DNA from 3 places in the Bacillus sp. AFS017336 genome. Region 1 is predicted to be linked to each of the others. Evidence: riboswitches for the same ligand, from Rfam matches in the RefSeq annotation. Region 1 holds a riboswitch; each other region holds the start of a gene.
What was found. A riboswitch is a leader RNA that binds a small molecule or an ion and turns the genes downstream of it on or off. The one in region 1 is predicted to bind thiamine pyrophosphate.
Positions count from the first base shown of each region.

Region 2: another riboswitch for thiamine pyrophosphate. It lies ahead of CN601_RS13975 (ABC transporter substrate-binding protein); the one in region 1 lies ahead of thiD (bifunctional hydroxymethylpyrimidine kinase/phosphomethylpyrimidine kinase).
Region 3: another riboswitch for thiamine pyrophosphate. It lies ahead of thiC (phosphomethylpyrimidine synthase ThiC); the one in region 1 lies ahead of thiD (bifunctional hydroxymethylpyrimidine kinase/phosphomethylpyrimidine kinase).

Region 1 covers NZ_NUCO01000030.1:39,360-43,605, reverse strand. The annotation lists gene cytX (putative hydroxymethylpyrimidine transporter CytX) at 1-758, opposite strand, end outside; gene thiD (bifunctional hydroxymethylpyrimidine kinase/phosphomethylpyrimidine kinase) at 751-1,557, opposite strand; TPP riboswitch at 1,693-1,804, opposite strand; gene CN601_RS17805 (FeoB-associated Cys-rich membrane protein) at 1,909-2,064, opposite strand; gene feoB (ferrous iron transport protein B) at 2,083-4,083, opposite strand; gene CN601_RS17795 (FeoA family protein) at 4,077-4,246, opposite strand, start outside.
Region 2 covers NZ_NUCO01000022.1:55,235-59,480, forward strand. The annotation lists gene CN601_RS13965 (ABC transporter permease) at 1-533, opposite strand, end outside; gene CN601_RS13970 (thiamine-binding protein) at 533-823, opposite strand; gene CN601_RS13975 (ABC transporter substrate-binding protein) at 836-1,825, opposite strand; TPP riboswitch at 1,914-2,023, opposite strand; gene racE (glutamate racemase) at 2,252-3,043, shown strand; gene CN601_RS13985 (RrF2 family transcriptional regulator) at 3,143-3,586, opposite strand; gene hmpA (NO-inducible flavohemoprotein) at 3,772-4,246, shown strand, end outside.
Region 3 covers NZ_NUCO01000006.1:29,567-33,812, reverse strand. The annotation lists gene thiO (glycine oxidase ThiO) at 1-240, opposite strand, end outside; gene CN601_RS02325 (thiamine phosphate synthase) at 224-838, opposite strand; TPP riboswitch at 928-1,037, opposite strand; TPP riboswitch at 1,273-1,387, shown strand; gene thiC (phosphomethylpyrimidine synthase ThiC) at 1,521-3,299, shown strand; gene CN601_RS02315 (small acid-soluble spore protein H) at 3,549-3,728, opposite strand; gene CN601_RS02310 (YjcZ family sporulation protein) at 3,864-3,989, opposite strand.

The sequences.
Region 1 (4,246 bases):
TTTGCACTCATTAAAACAGCTACTGGATCTACTTCATTAAATGCTAACGCTGCCCCTAGTCCAATAATATACATCCATGAACTTCCAAACATATAACCTATGAAACTACCAATTGCCCCGTCTTTTGTAGTTTTCGCGAATCGAGTATAGTCACTAATTAATGGGATCCACGATAATGGCATAATGACTGATAATTCAACTGCTTCGCCAAAAGATAATCCTGATGTACTTGGTTGAGTAAGAATATTATCGCTTTTAAAAATAACAAAGCATAATACAATCGTTAAAACGAATAGTAAACAAACTGCTATACTATTAAGTTTTTTTGAAGCATTTTGTCCAAAGTACAACCAGATTGCTATTAGCACTCCGATTACTAAACACCAAACCCAAAGGTGATTAAAATGATAGTCATTTTTTGTAACGATATTGATTGAACGAGCTCCTGTTAAGATCATAATGGCCGTCCAGCCAAGCAACTGTAATACATTTAAAATTGAAAACAAGTAACTACCATAGCTACCAAATGAAATTTTTGTAGATTCCATTGCAGATAATCTTTGCTGAGACCCAATTACACCACCTAAAACAAGTAAAAGTGTTCCTATTAAATGTCCTACTAAAATAGCAGTTAAACCTTTAGTAAAACCTAATGGAGCCACTAATGCCCCCGTCATGATTTCCGCTACTGATACCGCAGCACCAAACCAAAGCGTCGTAAAATTCCACTTTGTCATTTTTGCATTTTGATTAGACATGTTGAACTCCTGCCTTTTCATACAATGAGTAGAAGTGATGGACAGGACCTACCCCTTTTCCGATTGAGAAGGAATGTTGAATCGCTAATGTTATATAGTTTTTTGCTTCTCTAATTGCCTCATTTAATTCAAGTTCATTTGCTAAATTAGATGTAATTGCTGAAGATAAAGTACATCCAGTACCATGGGTATTAATTGTATTGATTCTAACGCTATTAAAACTAGTAAACTCCTCACCATTAAAGCAAATATCCGTTGCTTCACCTTCTAGATGTCCACCTTTTACAAGGACATTTTTTGCACCTAATGAATGAATTTGTATAGCAGCTTCTTTCATTTCTTCAATCGTCGTAATTTTTCTTCCAGTAATAACTTCTGCCTCAGGAAGATTCGGTGTGATAACAGTTGCTAACGGAATCAATTCTTGAATTAAAGCTTCCTTAGCATCTGGACTTAATAAGTCAAATCCGCTCTTAGAAACCATAACTGGATCAACTACAATATGCTTTGGTTTATATTGCTTTAGTTTTTCAGCTATCACTTTAATCGTATCGATTTGTGATACCATACCAATTTTTACTGCATCTACTTCGATATCCGTAAATATTGCATCTAATTGACTCGCAATAATCTCTGGTGTCATATCTTGAACCGCAAAAACTCCTTGCGTATTTTGAGCAGTTACTGCTGTTATTACACTCATTCCAAAAACACCATGAGCTGAAAACGTCTTTAAATCTGCTTGAATTCCAGCACCACCACTTGAATCAGATCCGGCTATTGTTAATACTTTCTTCAATGTTCTTCCCCCTATTTAATGAATAGAACTCTTTTGATCTTACAGATAGAAGATGAAACTTGATTTTAAATACAAAAAAGCACAAATCCCATAAGGACTTGTGCTCGAACAAATCAATGTTATGAATACAAAAATGTATTCTACCGTTCACTTTCCTACGCTGGCATTATCCAGATCAGGTTAAAGGGTCAAAGACTATTCGTGTCTCAATCTCAGCCGACCATTTACGGCACCCCTAGTACTATTCAATTATTTAAATTAATTACTTTATCATCTTAATTAATACTTATACTTTATTCAAGTATTTAGACCAGTTTACTTTAAATTTTATCTTTAAAGAACACTCTACTATTATTTTGAATAATTAGCTGTATCACAATTTGAACTACAAGTTTTTGCGATTGAACAAGAGCCACATTTACCTTTTTTTGTTTTCTTTACATATCGTAAAAGTGTCCACCCTGCATATCCAAAAATAAGAGCTCCTATTAAAATATTGACAACCATAAGTAGATACCCCTTTCTCTAATAGCCTAAGAGTCTTCCAACTTGATAGATAATTAGCGCTAATATATAGGCAATAACTAATGCATAACCAACTGAGAAATACGTCCATTTAGCTGAACCTGTCTCTTTACGAATTGTCGCAACAGTTGCAAGACATGGTACATACAATAAGACAAAAACCATAAAGCTAAAAGCAGAAAGTGCAGAAAACTGCGTTGCCAATATTCCTTGTAAAGAATTCGCATTTGGCACGTGATAAATAATATTCATAGCAGATACAACAACTTCTTTAGCTAAAAATCCCGTTAGTAAAGAAGCACCCGCTTGCCATGTTCCAAATCCTAAAGGTGCAAGTATTGGAGTTAAGATGCCCCCAATCATTGCTAAAAAGCTATCATCCATAGAAACACCGAAACCACTTGGTCCCATATAAGATAATAACCAAATTACTACAGAACCACCAAAAATAAACGTACCAGCTTTTCGAATAAACCCTTTACCTTTATCCCAAGTGCTTCTAAACAAAGCTTTACCTTGTGGCATACGGTACGGTGGGAGTTCTACGACAAATAATGAAAACTCACCCTTTAATATAGTAGATGAAAAAACCTTAGCTAATATTAATGCAACTACTATTCCAAGTATATACAGTGAAAATACAACTATTGCTTGATTTTTCGCGAAAAACGCTCCAACGAATAGTGCATATACCGGTAAACGCGCCGAACAAGACATTAATGGTGTTAACAAAATCGTGAGCAGTCTCTCTCTAGGCTGTTCAATTGTTCTGGCAGCCATTACTCCAGGTACATTACAACCAAATCCAATAATCATTGGAATAAATGCTTTTCCGGTTAAACCAACCATTTCCATCGAACGATCCATTACTAAAGCCGCACGAGACATATATCCAAAATCTTCAAGGAATGAAATTAGTAAAAACAAAATAAAAATTTGTGGAACAAAGACTAAAACTCCACCAACACCAGCAACAATACCATCAAGAATAACTGCTTTTATAAAACCAGATGCATGAATTACATTTAAGCCGTTTGTAAGCCAGTCTGTCACAGGTCCTGATAAAAACCCATCTAATGCGTCAGATAATGGTAACCCTAACCAATCAAAAGTAAGCTTAAACATTAAAAACATCGTCGCTAAGAAAATAGGAATACCCAAAATTGGATGTGTTACAAATCGATCGATCCGATCAGTTAATGTAACTGCTTCATTCGATTCTTTCTCTACAGATTTACCAATTAACTGTGATATCACTTCTTTTCTTGCTGAATAAATCCACTTAGAAGGTGCTACACCATGTTCACTACTTAATTGTTCCTCTGTTAATTTAATGATTTCGCCAATTTTACTAAAATCGTAAGATGAAGATATAAATTCTATTACTTCTTTATTACCCTCTAGAATTTGTATTGCAGTCCATCTTTTAGGAATAGTTAAGGTTGAAGGTAATAGCGTCATAATATTTTTAATACCATCTTCAATAATTTTTCCATAATCAATTTCAAACTCAACTTCGGCTTGAGGAATAGTCGCTAGTATTTCATTTACTTCGTCTGTTCCCTTACCCGATCTAGCATCAATTGGAATAACTGGTACTTTTAATATCTTTGAGATACTAGAAGGATCAATTGAAATCCCTCTCCTTTTAGCAACGTCAACCATATTTAGACCAATAATCATTGATTTATTAAACTCTAGAAGTTGAAGAGTTAGCATTAAATTTCTCTCTAATTGAGCAGCGTCAACTATATTTATCATCCCATCAAATGTTTCATTTACAAAAAAATGTGAAACAACGGCCTCATCCTTTGAAAGAGGGCTTAGAGAATAAATACCTGGTAAATCAATTAAATTTCCAAGTTTATTTTTTATAGTCCCTACCTTTTTTTCAACAGTAACCCCACTCCAATTTCCTACGTATTGGTATGTACCTGTTAAATTATTAAATAGAGAAGTTTTTCCTGTATTTGGATTTCCAATAAGTGCTATATTTAACATATTTTTTCTACCTTTATCCCAGATGCATCATTAAATCGAATACCAAGTGATTGTCCGCAATTTTCAATCATACAAGGCCCTTTGAACGGCATTGTACATTGTAAGCAGACCATAGCCCCTTCACTTATTCCAAGATCTAAAAGACGTCTCTTCACTGCCTCAC
Region 2 (4,246 bases), on a different contig from region 1:
GAAAAGATTGAAGGTAGAGAAAACGGAAATTCAACTTTCCAAAAAATCTGTGCTTTGGATGCTCCTGCCATTTTCATATAATTTATTAACTCACTTGGTGTTTGTCGAAATCCATCCAATGCTGAAACAGTTATGGGGAAAAAACACACAAGTGAAATGATGATTAATTTTGGTAGTACTCCAAAACCGAACCAAATAATTAAAAGTGGTGCCAATACAATAATTGGTACATTTTGCGAAAGAATTAATAATGGATAAAAAGCTTTTTTTACACCTGGTATTAAATGCAATAGAAACGCTATTAAAAGTCCTAGTAAGCTCCCTATTAACAATCCGATAATCGTTAATTGAATTGTAGAAGTTATATGTGGAAGTAAAGAATCCAAAGAATGAATTCCTTCTTTAAAGATTGCAATTGGTCCTGGCAATAGCCAAGGCTCTATTTTCCAAATTTTAATACTGAGCTGCCAACAGATTAAAAAAAGCAGGATGACAACAAATGGCTGCCATCCTTTCATATTTTTTCGTTTCATTAACGGTACTTCTCCGTTAACACATCCATTGTAATCCCTTGTGGTTGATAAAGGATTTTCATTTGAGTTATAACATTGTGGCAACCTATTTCGATCATTCTTTCATTCATTTTTTGAACAACTTGTAATAATTCATTCAAATCACCTTCCATTGTTGTTTCCAATGGTTGTACTTGATATTTCACACCTGATTCATCAATAATCTTAATCGCTTCATCAACTGCAGGAATGACATCCTCAATATTATTTGTTTTTGGTATTATTTGAACACTCATTAATGTAGTTTTCATTTTTACTCCTCCTTATTTTGGTAAGAATTCATTTGTAAAAGCTTCTTCTGGCTTAAATTTACCTTCTAATAATTTATTTTCAGCTAAAAAATCTGCATAGTTTTTCCAAACCGTTAACTTTTGCTCACCCCAACGATTTGCATCGTCTTTATATTTAGATGCTAACCACTCTTGGCTTTTTTCTACTAATTTTTTATCTAGATCTGGATTATCTTTAAGTAAAATCGCTGCAGCTTCCTTCGGGTTATCAATCGCAAAGTTATATCCTTTGGATGCAGCGGCAACAAACGCTTTTACTACTTTTGGGTTTTTACTAATCATTTTTTCGTTTGTAGCTAATACTGGCGTATAGTAATCTAGTTTTTTACTATAATCTGTTAAATAAATCATATTTAACTTCTCTCCACGAAGCTCAGCTTCAATACCTGTCCATCCTTGATAAATCCAAGCAAAGTCGATATCTCTTTTTACAGCTGTAAAGAAATCAGCATCGCCCATATTAACGATATTTAACTTATTAACATTCGCATGTTCTTCTGACATAAGTGATTTTAAAACGGCTTTTTCAACCGGTGAACCCCATCCACCATATGTTTTACCAACGAAATCTTTTGGAGACTTAATTTCTTTTTTCGCAGGCGATGCAAAACCAGAAGTATTATGTTGAATAACTGCTGCAATTGAAACAAGTGGTACATTTTGAACTCTAGCCTGTGTAATTGACTCTTGATAAGAAACGCCAAAATCCGCTTTACCTGAAGCAACTAATTGATCTGCTCCTGTTTCTCCTGGACTGATAATATCTACATCAAGTCCTTGTTCCTTAAAATATCCTTTTTCTTTCGCAACAAATAGCCCCGTATGATTTGTATTTGGTGTCCAATCTAGTACGACAGTCACCTTTTTTAATTGCTTGCCCTTTCCACTAGTCGCGGTTTTACTTTGACCACACCCAGTTAACATTAAACAAATAGCTACTAAAAAAACTACTAATCTTTTCATTTACTAATACTCCCTTTTGTTTTTGGTTTATACAAAAAGAAAACGCCCGGATAATAACCCGGGCGTTAATGCGCTGTAAAAAACATATCTAAAAGGAGATACTGTTCCCTACGCTGGCATCACCCAGATCAGGTTCTAAGAGTCAACATCTTAAGGATGTTATCTCAGCCAGCAACACTGGCACCTCCACATTTTTCTCATATAAACTTTTCATCATAAATATAACAGATAATGATTGAATTTACGAACTATTTTTAACTTGCGCTTAATTGTTTTAATAGTCTGTTAATACAAGCTATTTAACGATAAGATTTTGTCATACTTTAAATGAGATTATTAAACAAAAATATCATTTCTTATAGTAAAATCTTACTTGAATATCGAATATACTACATCATCAAATTATGATTAAAATGAGGGGATTTTTTGAATAAACCAATCGGAGTCATTGACTCAGGAGTTGGGGGCTTAACAGTTGCCAAACAAATTATAAGACAATTACCTAAGGAAGATATAGTATACCTAGGCGATACTGCTAGATGCCCATATGGATCACGACCATATGAGGAAATCAGGGAATTCACTTGGGAAATGACTAATTTTCTTTTAGAAAAAGACATAAAAATGTTAGTCATCGCCTGCAATACTGCCACTTCAGTAGTATTAAGTGAAATGAGAGAAAAACTTCAAATCCCAGTAATAGGTGTTGTGCACCCTGGTGCCAGAGCTGCTCTAAAATTATCACAAAATGATCAGATTGGTGTAATTGGCACTAACGCTACTATTAATAGCAAAGCCTATCATTCCGCACTAAAACGAATTAATGAAAAAGTAATAATTGAAGGCTTGGCTTGCCCAGAATTTGCCGGAATCGTTGAAAACGGCGATTACAATAAACCAGAAATTTTTGAAATCGTTAGAAATACTCTTTCACCGCTATTAGATTCAAAAATTGATACATTAATACTAGGTTGTACCCATTACCCTTTATTAAGCCCAATCATCCAAAAGTTGATGGGACCTTCTATTCAGCTCATCAGCTCAGGCGATGAAACTGCATTAGAAGTAAGTGCAATACTCGATCAACAAAATATTTTATCTAATTCCGAAAACACTATACATGAATTTTATACAACTGGAGATCCAATCGTTTTTAGTAAAATAGCTTCCTCTTTGTTCCAAGAGCCTTTGGAAAATGTAAAACATATAAAACTATAAGAGTTCTAAATTGAACTCAATAAAAAAGAAAACCAACAAAGTATACATTTGTTGGTTTTTGTATTTTTAAATTGCAAAGGCTCATCAATTTAATAAAATTTATTCTTTTGTATTACTTGAAAAATAATCTTTCAACATCGCATTATTCTTTACAATATCATCTAATGTATATTGATCTAATACTTGTAAAAATTGATCCAATGCGTTATTAAATATATGTTTTAAAGAACAAACAGGCGTAATAACACAAGTACCGCCATGCTCAAAACATTCTACAATATTAAAGTCTTCTTCGGTTTTACGGATTATTTCTCCTATATTTATTTCCGCTGGCAATTTTGCTAAACGAATTCCACCATTTCTGCCACGTATAGTCTCGATATAGCCCATCTTACCTAAATTATAGATTATTTTCATTAAATGGTTTTTAGATATACCATAGGCTTCAGCGATGTCTTTTATATTAACTAATTTTTCACGCGGTTCAGAGGATAGAAATATTAGTACACGAAGAGAGTAATCCGAATAAGTTGTTAAACGCATAACTTGTCCTCACTCATTTATTTTGATTAATCATAGCATAATTGTGAACATTTTTTAAACTTTTATGTAATTTTTCGAAAAAAGTTCAAAAAGATGTATTTAACATATTGCTTTAACCGATATCAAGGACTAAGATAAAGATGTATTTATTATACTACTTTAAAATGTATATAGGGGGATTTACCATGCTTTCTCAAAAAACAATCGATATTATTAAATCAACAGTTCCTGTTTTAGAAGTGTCAGGTACAGAAATCACTTCCGTATTCTATAAAAATTTATTTACAAATCATCCTGAATTATTAAACGTATTCAATCATACGAATCAGCAAAAAGGTAGACAACAAACCGCTCTTGCTAATACTGTTTTAGCTGCAGCTCAAAATATTGATAAACTAGAAACGATTATACCTGTTGTAAAACAAATAGCACAAAAACACCGTAGTCTTTTAGTTAAAGCTGAGCATTATCCAATCGTTGGGCAACACTTACTTGGTGCAATTAAAGAAGTACTTGGTGATGCTGCAACTGAAGAAATACTTGGTGCTTGGGGCGAAGCTTATGGAATTATAGCTCAAGTGTTTATTGATATTGAAAAGGAAATGTATAATGAAGCTGCCACTCAAGAAGGTGGTTGGTCAGAATTTAAAGAGTTTACAG
Region 3 (4,246 bases), on a different contig from region 1:
CAACTCTTCTTGAAGGTGAAAATAAGATAGCTGGCTACTTCTAGCAAAAGTAAAAAATGACTCGGACTGATCCCACTCGGAATGGGCACCGAGCATCCCCGCAGCTGCCTTTGTCGTTTTTTGACCAACTTGATGTCCTTCTAAAACTGCGACATTAATGTTTTCTTTCGCTAGATAATAAGCAATGGAACAACCAATAATGCCACCCCCAATTACGACGACATCAAATCTCTTGTTCATAAGTCAGTTTACACCTTTCAAAATATTGCAGCGCAGCATCTAGTGGGTTTCGAGAAGAGAAGATTCCAGACATTACAGCTATGCCATCAATCTTGTTCTCCTTTAAAACTTGGATATGCTCAGGCAATATACCGCCTACTGCGTAGATTGGTATAGTCAGAGTTTTTTTCATTTCGGGTATGATTTCAATCCCATTTGGAGTTAGACCAGCTTTACACTTTGTTTCAAAACAATGACCGTAAAGGGCATAATCAGCCTGATCACTTTCAGCTTGGATTGCTTCAGTAAGCGTGTGGACTGATTTTCCTACTCGTAAGTTAGGAAAATATTCTTTTACATCAACAAGAGGAAGGCCATGTCCCGGTAAGTGTATATTTGATAGATTTGCGAAAATAGCAATATCTAAACGATCATTTAAAACGATTTTCTTCATATCGACTTTGTTCATTTTTAGTAGATTTAATAGTGATATTATTTCGATCGGTTTTTTTGATTTCTCGCGAATATGTACATAGTCGACTACATCGATTATTTGAATAATTTTGGAAGCAAGTACTTCGATTGAGTGCTGATCATCTGTAATTGCAATAAGTTCCATGCTCCAGCCTCTTTCATTAACAAAATTTTTTCAAACAAAAAAAACCACTTTCCTAAAAAAAGAAAGTGGTTACATTGCACACAAAATAAATAGAGAATGCGCCACTTTCCTACGCAGGTACTAGCCTGTTCAGGTTTTAAGGGTTTAAAAGTAACTACTCTATTCTCAGCCCTTATCAAGGGATCCCCTAGTGATGAATCTGTATGAAAATTAATCTTAGCATAGCATATAAAAAATAATATTCAATACTAAAATTTTTTTTACCTGTCCAAATATTTACCATAAATTGGGCTTGAAGCATAATGAAATCAAGTATTTAGACGAGTATAAAAAATACTAATAATTTTTTGAAATGAACGTTTCTGTAAAAATTTAGGAAATAAAAGCATTTACATTTTAAACTTGTGGGTTTATATTTAGTGTGAACAATTTAATCGTTAGACTAGGGGTGTCCAATTAGTTGGGCTGAGAGAGAAACGCATTTAAGTTTCTTAACCCTCAGGACCTGATCTGGTTCATACCAGCGTGGGGAAGTTAGAAATTTCTCATTAATGATGTCTAATCGTTAATGTAGTTTTGCTAACATTTTGCCGGGTCTTAAATATAAGATCCGGCTTTTTTCATGCTTAAAATGGATTGGATTTCGTCCTTTTTTAATCATTTAAAAAGGGGAATGAAATCAATGAACAATTCTGTAAATGAAATGAATTTTTCCATCATGTCTAGTTTTTCTGGTAGTAAAAAAGTTTATGTTGAAGGATCTAGACCTGATATTAAAGTACCGATGCGTGAGATTCAATTAAGTCCAACAACGGGTACTTTTGGCGAAGAAGAAAATGCACCAGTTAGAGTATATGACACTAGTGGACCTTACACAGATTCATCTAGCTCAGTTGATATTCGCGAGGGGCTTAAGCCAATCGGACAAAACTGGGTGATTGAGCGAAATGATGTTGAAGAATATGTAGGGCGTGAAGTGAAGCCTGAAGATAATGGATATAAAAAAGAATCAGATAAACATGAGGTTGAAATCTTTAAAGGGTTAAAAAGAAAACCATTGCGTGCAAAGGATAACGGAAATATTACGCAATTGCATTATGCTCGTAAAGGTATTATTACACCTGAAATGGAGTTTATTGCAATTCGAGAAAATAGATCAGCGGAATTTGTTCGTGATGAAGTTGCAAGAGGAAGAGCTGTTATTCCATCGAATATTAATCACCCGGAAAGCGAGCCAATGATTATCGGGCGTAATTTTCATGTGAAAATAAACGCCAATATAGGTAACTCAGCAGTTACTTCCTCAATTGAAGAAGAAGTAGAAAAAATGACATGGGCTACTCGCTGGGGAGCCGATACGATGATGGATCTTTCAACCGGAAAAAATATTCACACAACACGTGAATGGATTATCCGAAATTCTCCGGTACCAGTAGGGACAGTTCCAATTTATCAAGCACTTGAAAAGGTTAATGGAATTGCAGAAGACTTAAGCTGGGAAGTGTTTAGAGACACTTTAATCGAGCAAGCCGAACAAGGAGTAGATTACTTCACGATTCACGCTGGAGTACTATTGCGTTACATTCCATTAACTGCAAAACGAGTGACAGGAATCGTATCTCGTGGTGGGTCTATATTGGCTCAGTGGTGTTTAGCTCACCATAAAGAGAATTTCTTATATACGCATTTTGAGGAAATTTGTGAAATAATGAAGCGCTATGACGTAACATTCTCTTTAGGAGATGGTTTGCGCCCAGGCTCGATCGCCGATGCAAATGACGAAGCACAATTTTCGGAATTAGAAACACTTGGAGAGCTAACAAAAATTGCTTGGAAACATGACGTTCAAGTTATGATTGAAGGCCCGGGACATGTTCCAATGCATTTAATTAAAGAGAACATGGATAAACAACTAGAAATTTGTCAGGAAGCACCTTTTTACACATTAGGTCCACTAACGACAGATATTGCACCTGGTTATGATCATATAACGTCAGCAATCGGTGCAGCAATGATTGGTTGGTTTGGTACGGCGATGCTTTGCTATGTAACTCCGAAAGAGCATTTAGGTCTTCCAAATAAAGAAGATGTTAGAGTAGGGGTAATCACATACAAAATAGCAGCACATGCAGCTGACTTAGCAAAAGGTCACCCTGGTGCACAAAAAAGAGATGATGCACTTTCAAAAGCTCGATTTGAATTTAGATGGCGTGATCAGTTTAATCTTTCTCTTGATCCAGAAAGAGCAATTGAATACCACGATGAAACATTACCTGCTGAAGGAGCTAAAACAGCCCATTTTTGTTCAATGTGTGGTCCAAAATTCTGTAGTATGAGAATCTCACAAGACATTCGAGATATAGTAAAGCAAGAAGAACTTCAAAATGAATCAACCATTGAAGAAGGAATGAAAGAAAAAGCATTAGAATTTAGAAAAAACGGCGGAGAAATCTATCAATAAGGGTGTGAGCCTTATATGAATAGGGTAGAAGAAATCAAAAAAGAAATAAAGCAATTAGAAGAAAGTATGAATCAGTTAAAAATAGAACTGAAAACCATTCAAACAAATTGTGCCCACGATTTTCAACAGAAGGATACGATACAAGAATGCCTAAAATGCAGTTTGATTGAAAGCTTGTGCTGGTAATTTTTATAGATAAAGCAAAAACAAACCCCAATTTGGAGGTTTGTTTTTGTTTATAGGTTAAAGTTAATGCTCCGACAAACTATTGATTGAAACTTCTTCCTCTCGATCGGGTTGGCCGAGCGGATAAATTCTAGCAATTTCATTTGTTTCATCAACATGTTGAATATAAATCGGCACTCCATTGTATGTAACATTAGCCATTTCAGGTGAAGACGCAATTTCTTGAGCTCGTTGTTTATTCATACGTAACCTCCTCTAAATTATTAATTGAAACCAAACCTAACATATTATTAACCGATGGGTGATTGGGTATTCATATTATTTTTTGTAAAAAAAAACTCCTGTTAAATTTAACAGGAGTTTTATAGTTTTTAAAGATTACCAGTGATGTCCATATCCATATCCGTCAGATCCTGACCAGCAAGCTGCTCCAACAATGATTAATAAGATAAATAAAACAACAATCAAAGCAAAACCGTTAAGATGGTGATGTCCAGTACTCATTCATGTGACCTCCTTCATACGATATTAAGGGATGTAAACTCCCTTTAGGGTCATGTAACCAATTGTAAAAATTACAATTAGGAGAGGTGGATAATGTATCGTATGTTTTTTTACCAACTATGAAACTAGTCTATATTGTAATTAGGCTTTTACCTATGAAGTAAGTTTTTAAAGTTCAATTATATGGATTCTGTACTTACTTTACTTTAGGAAAAATTGCTGCATCAACTACATAAGCATGTTGGAAATTTGCCTAA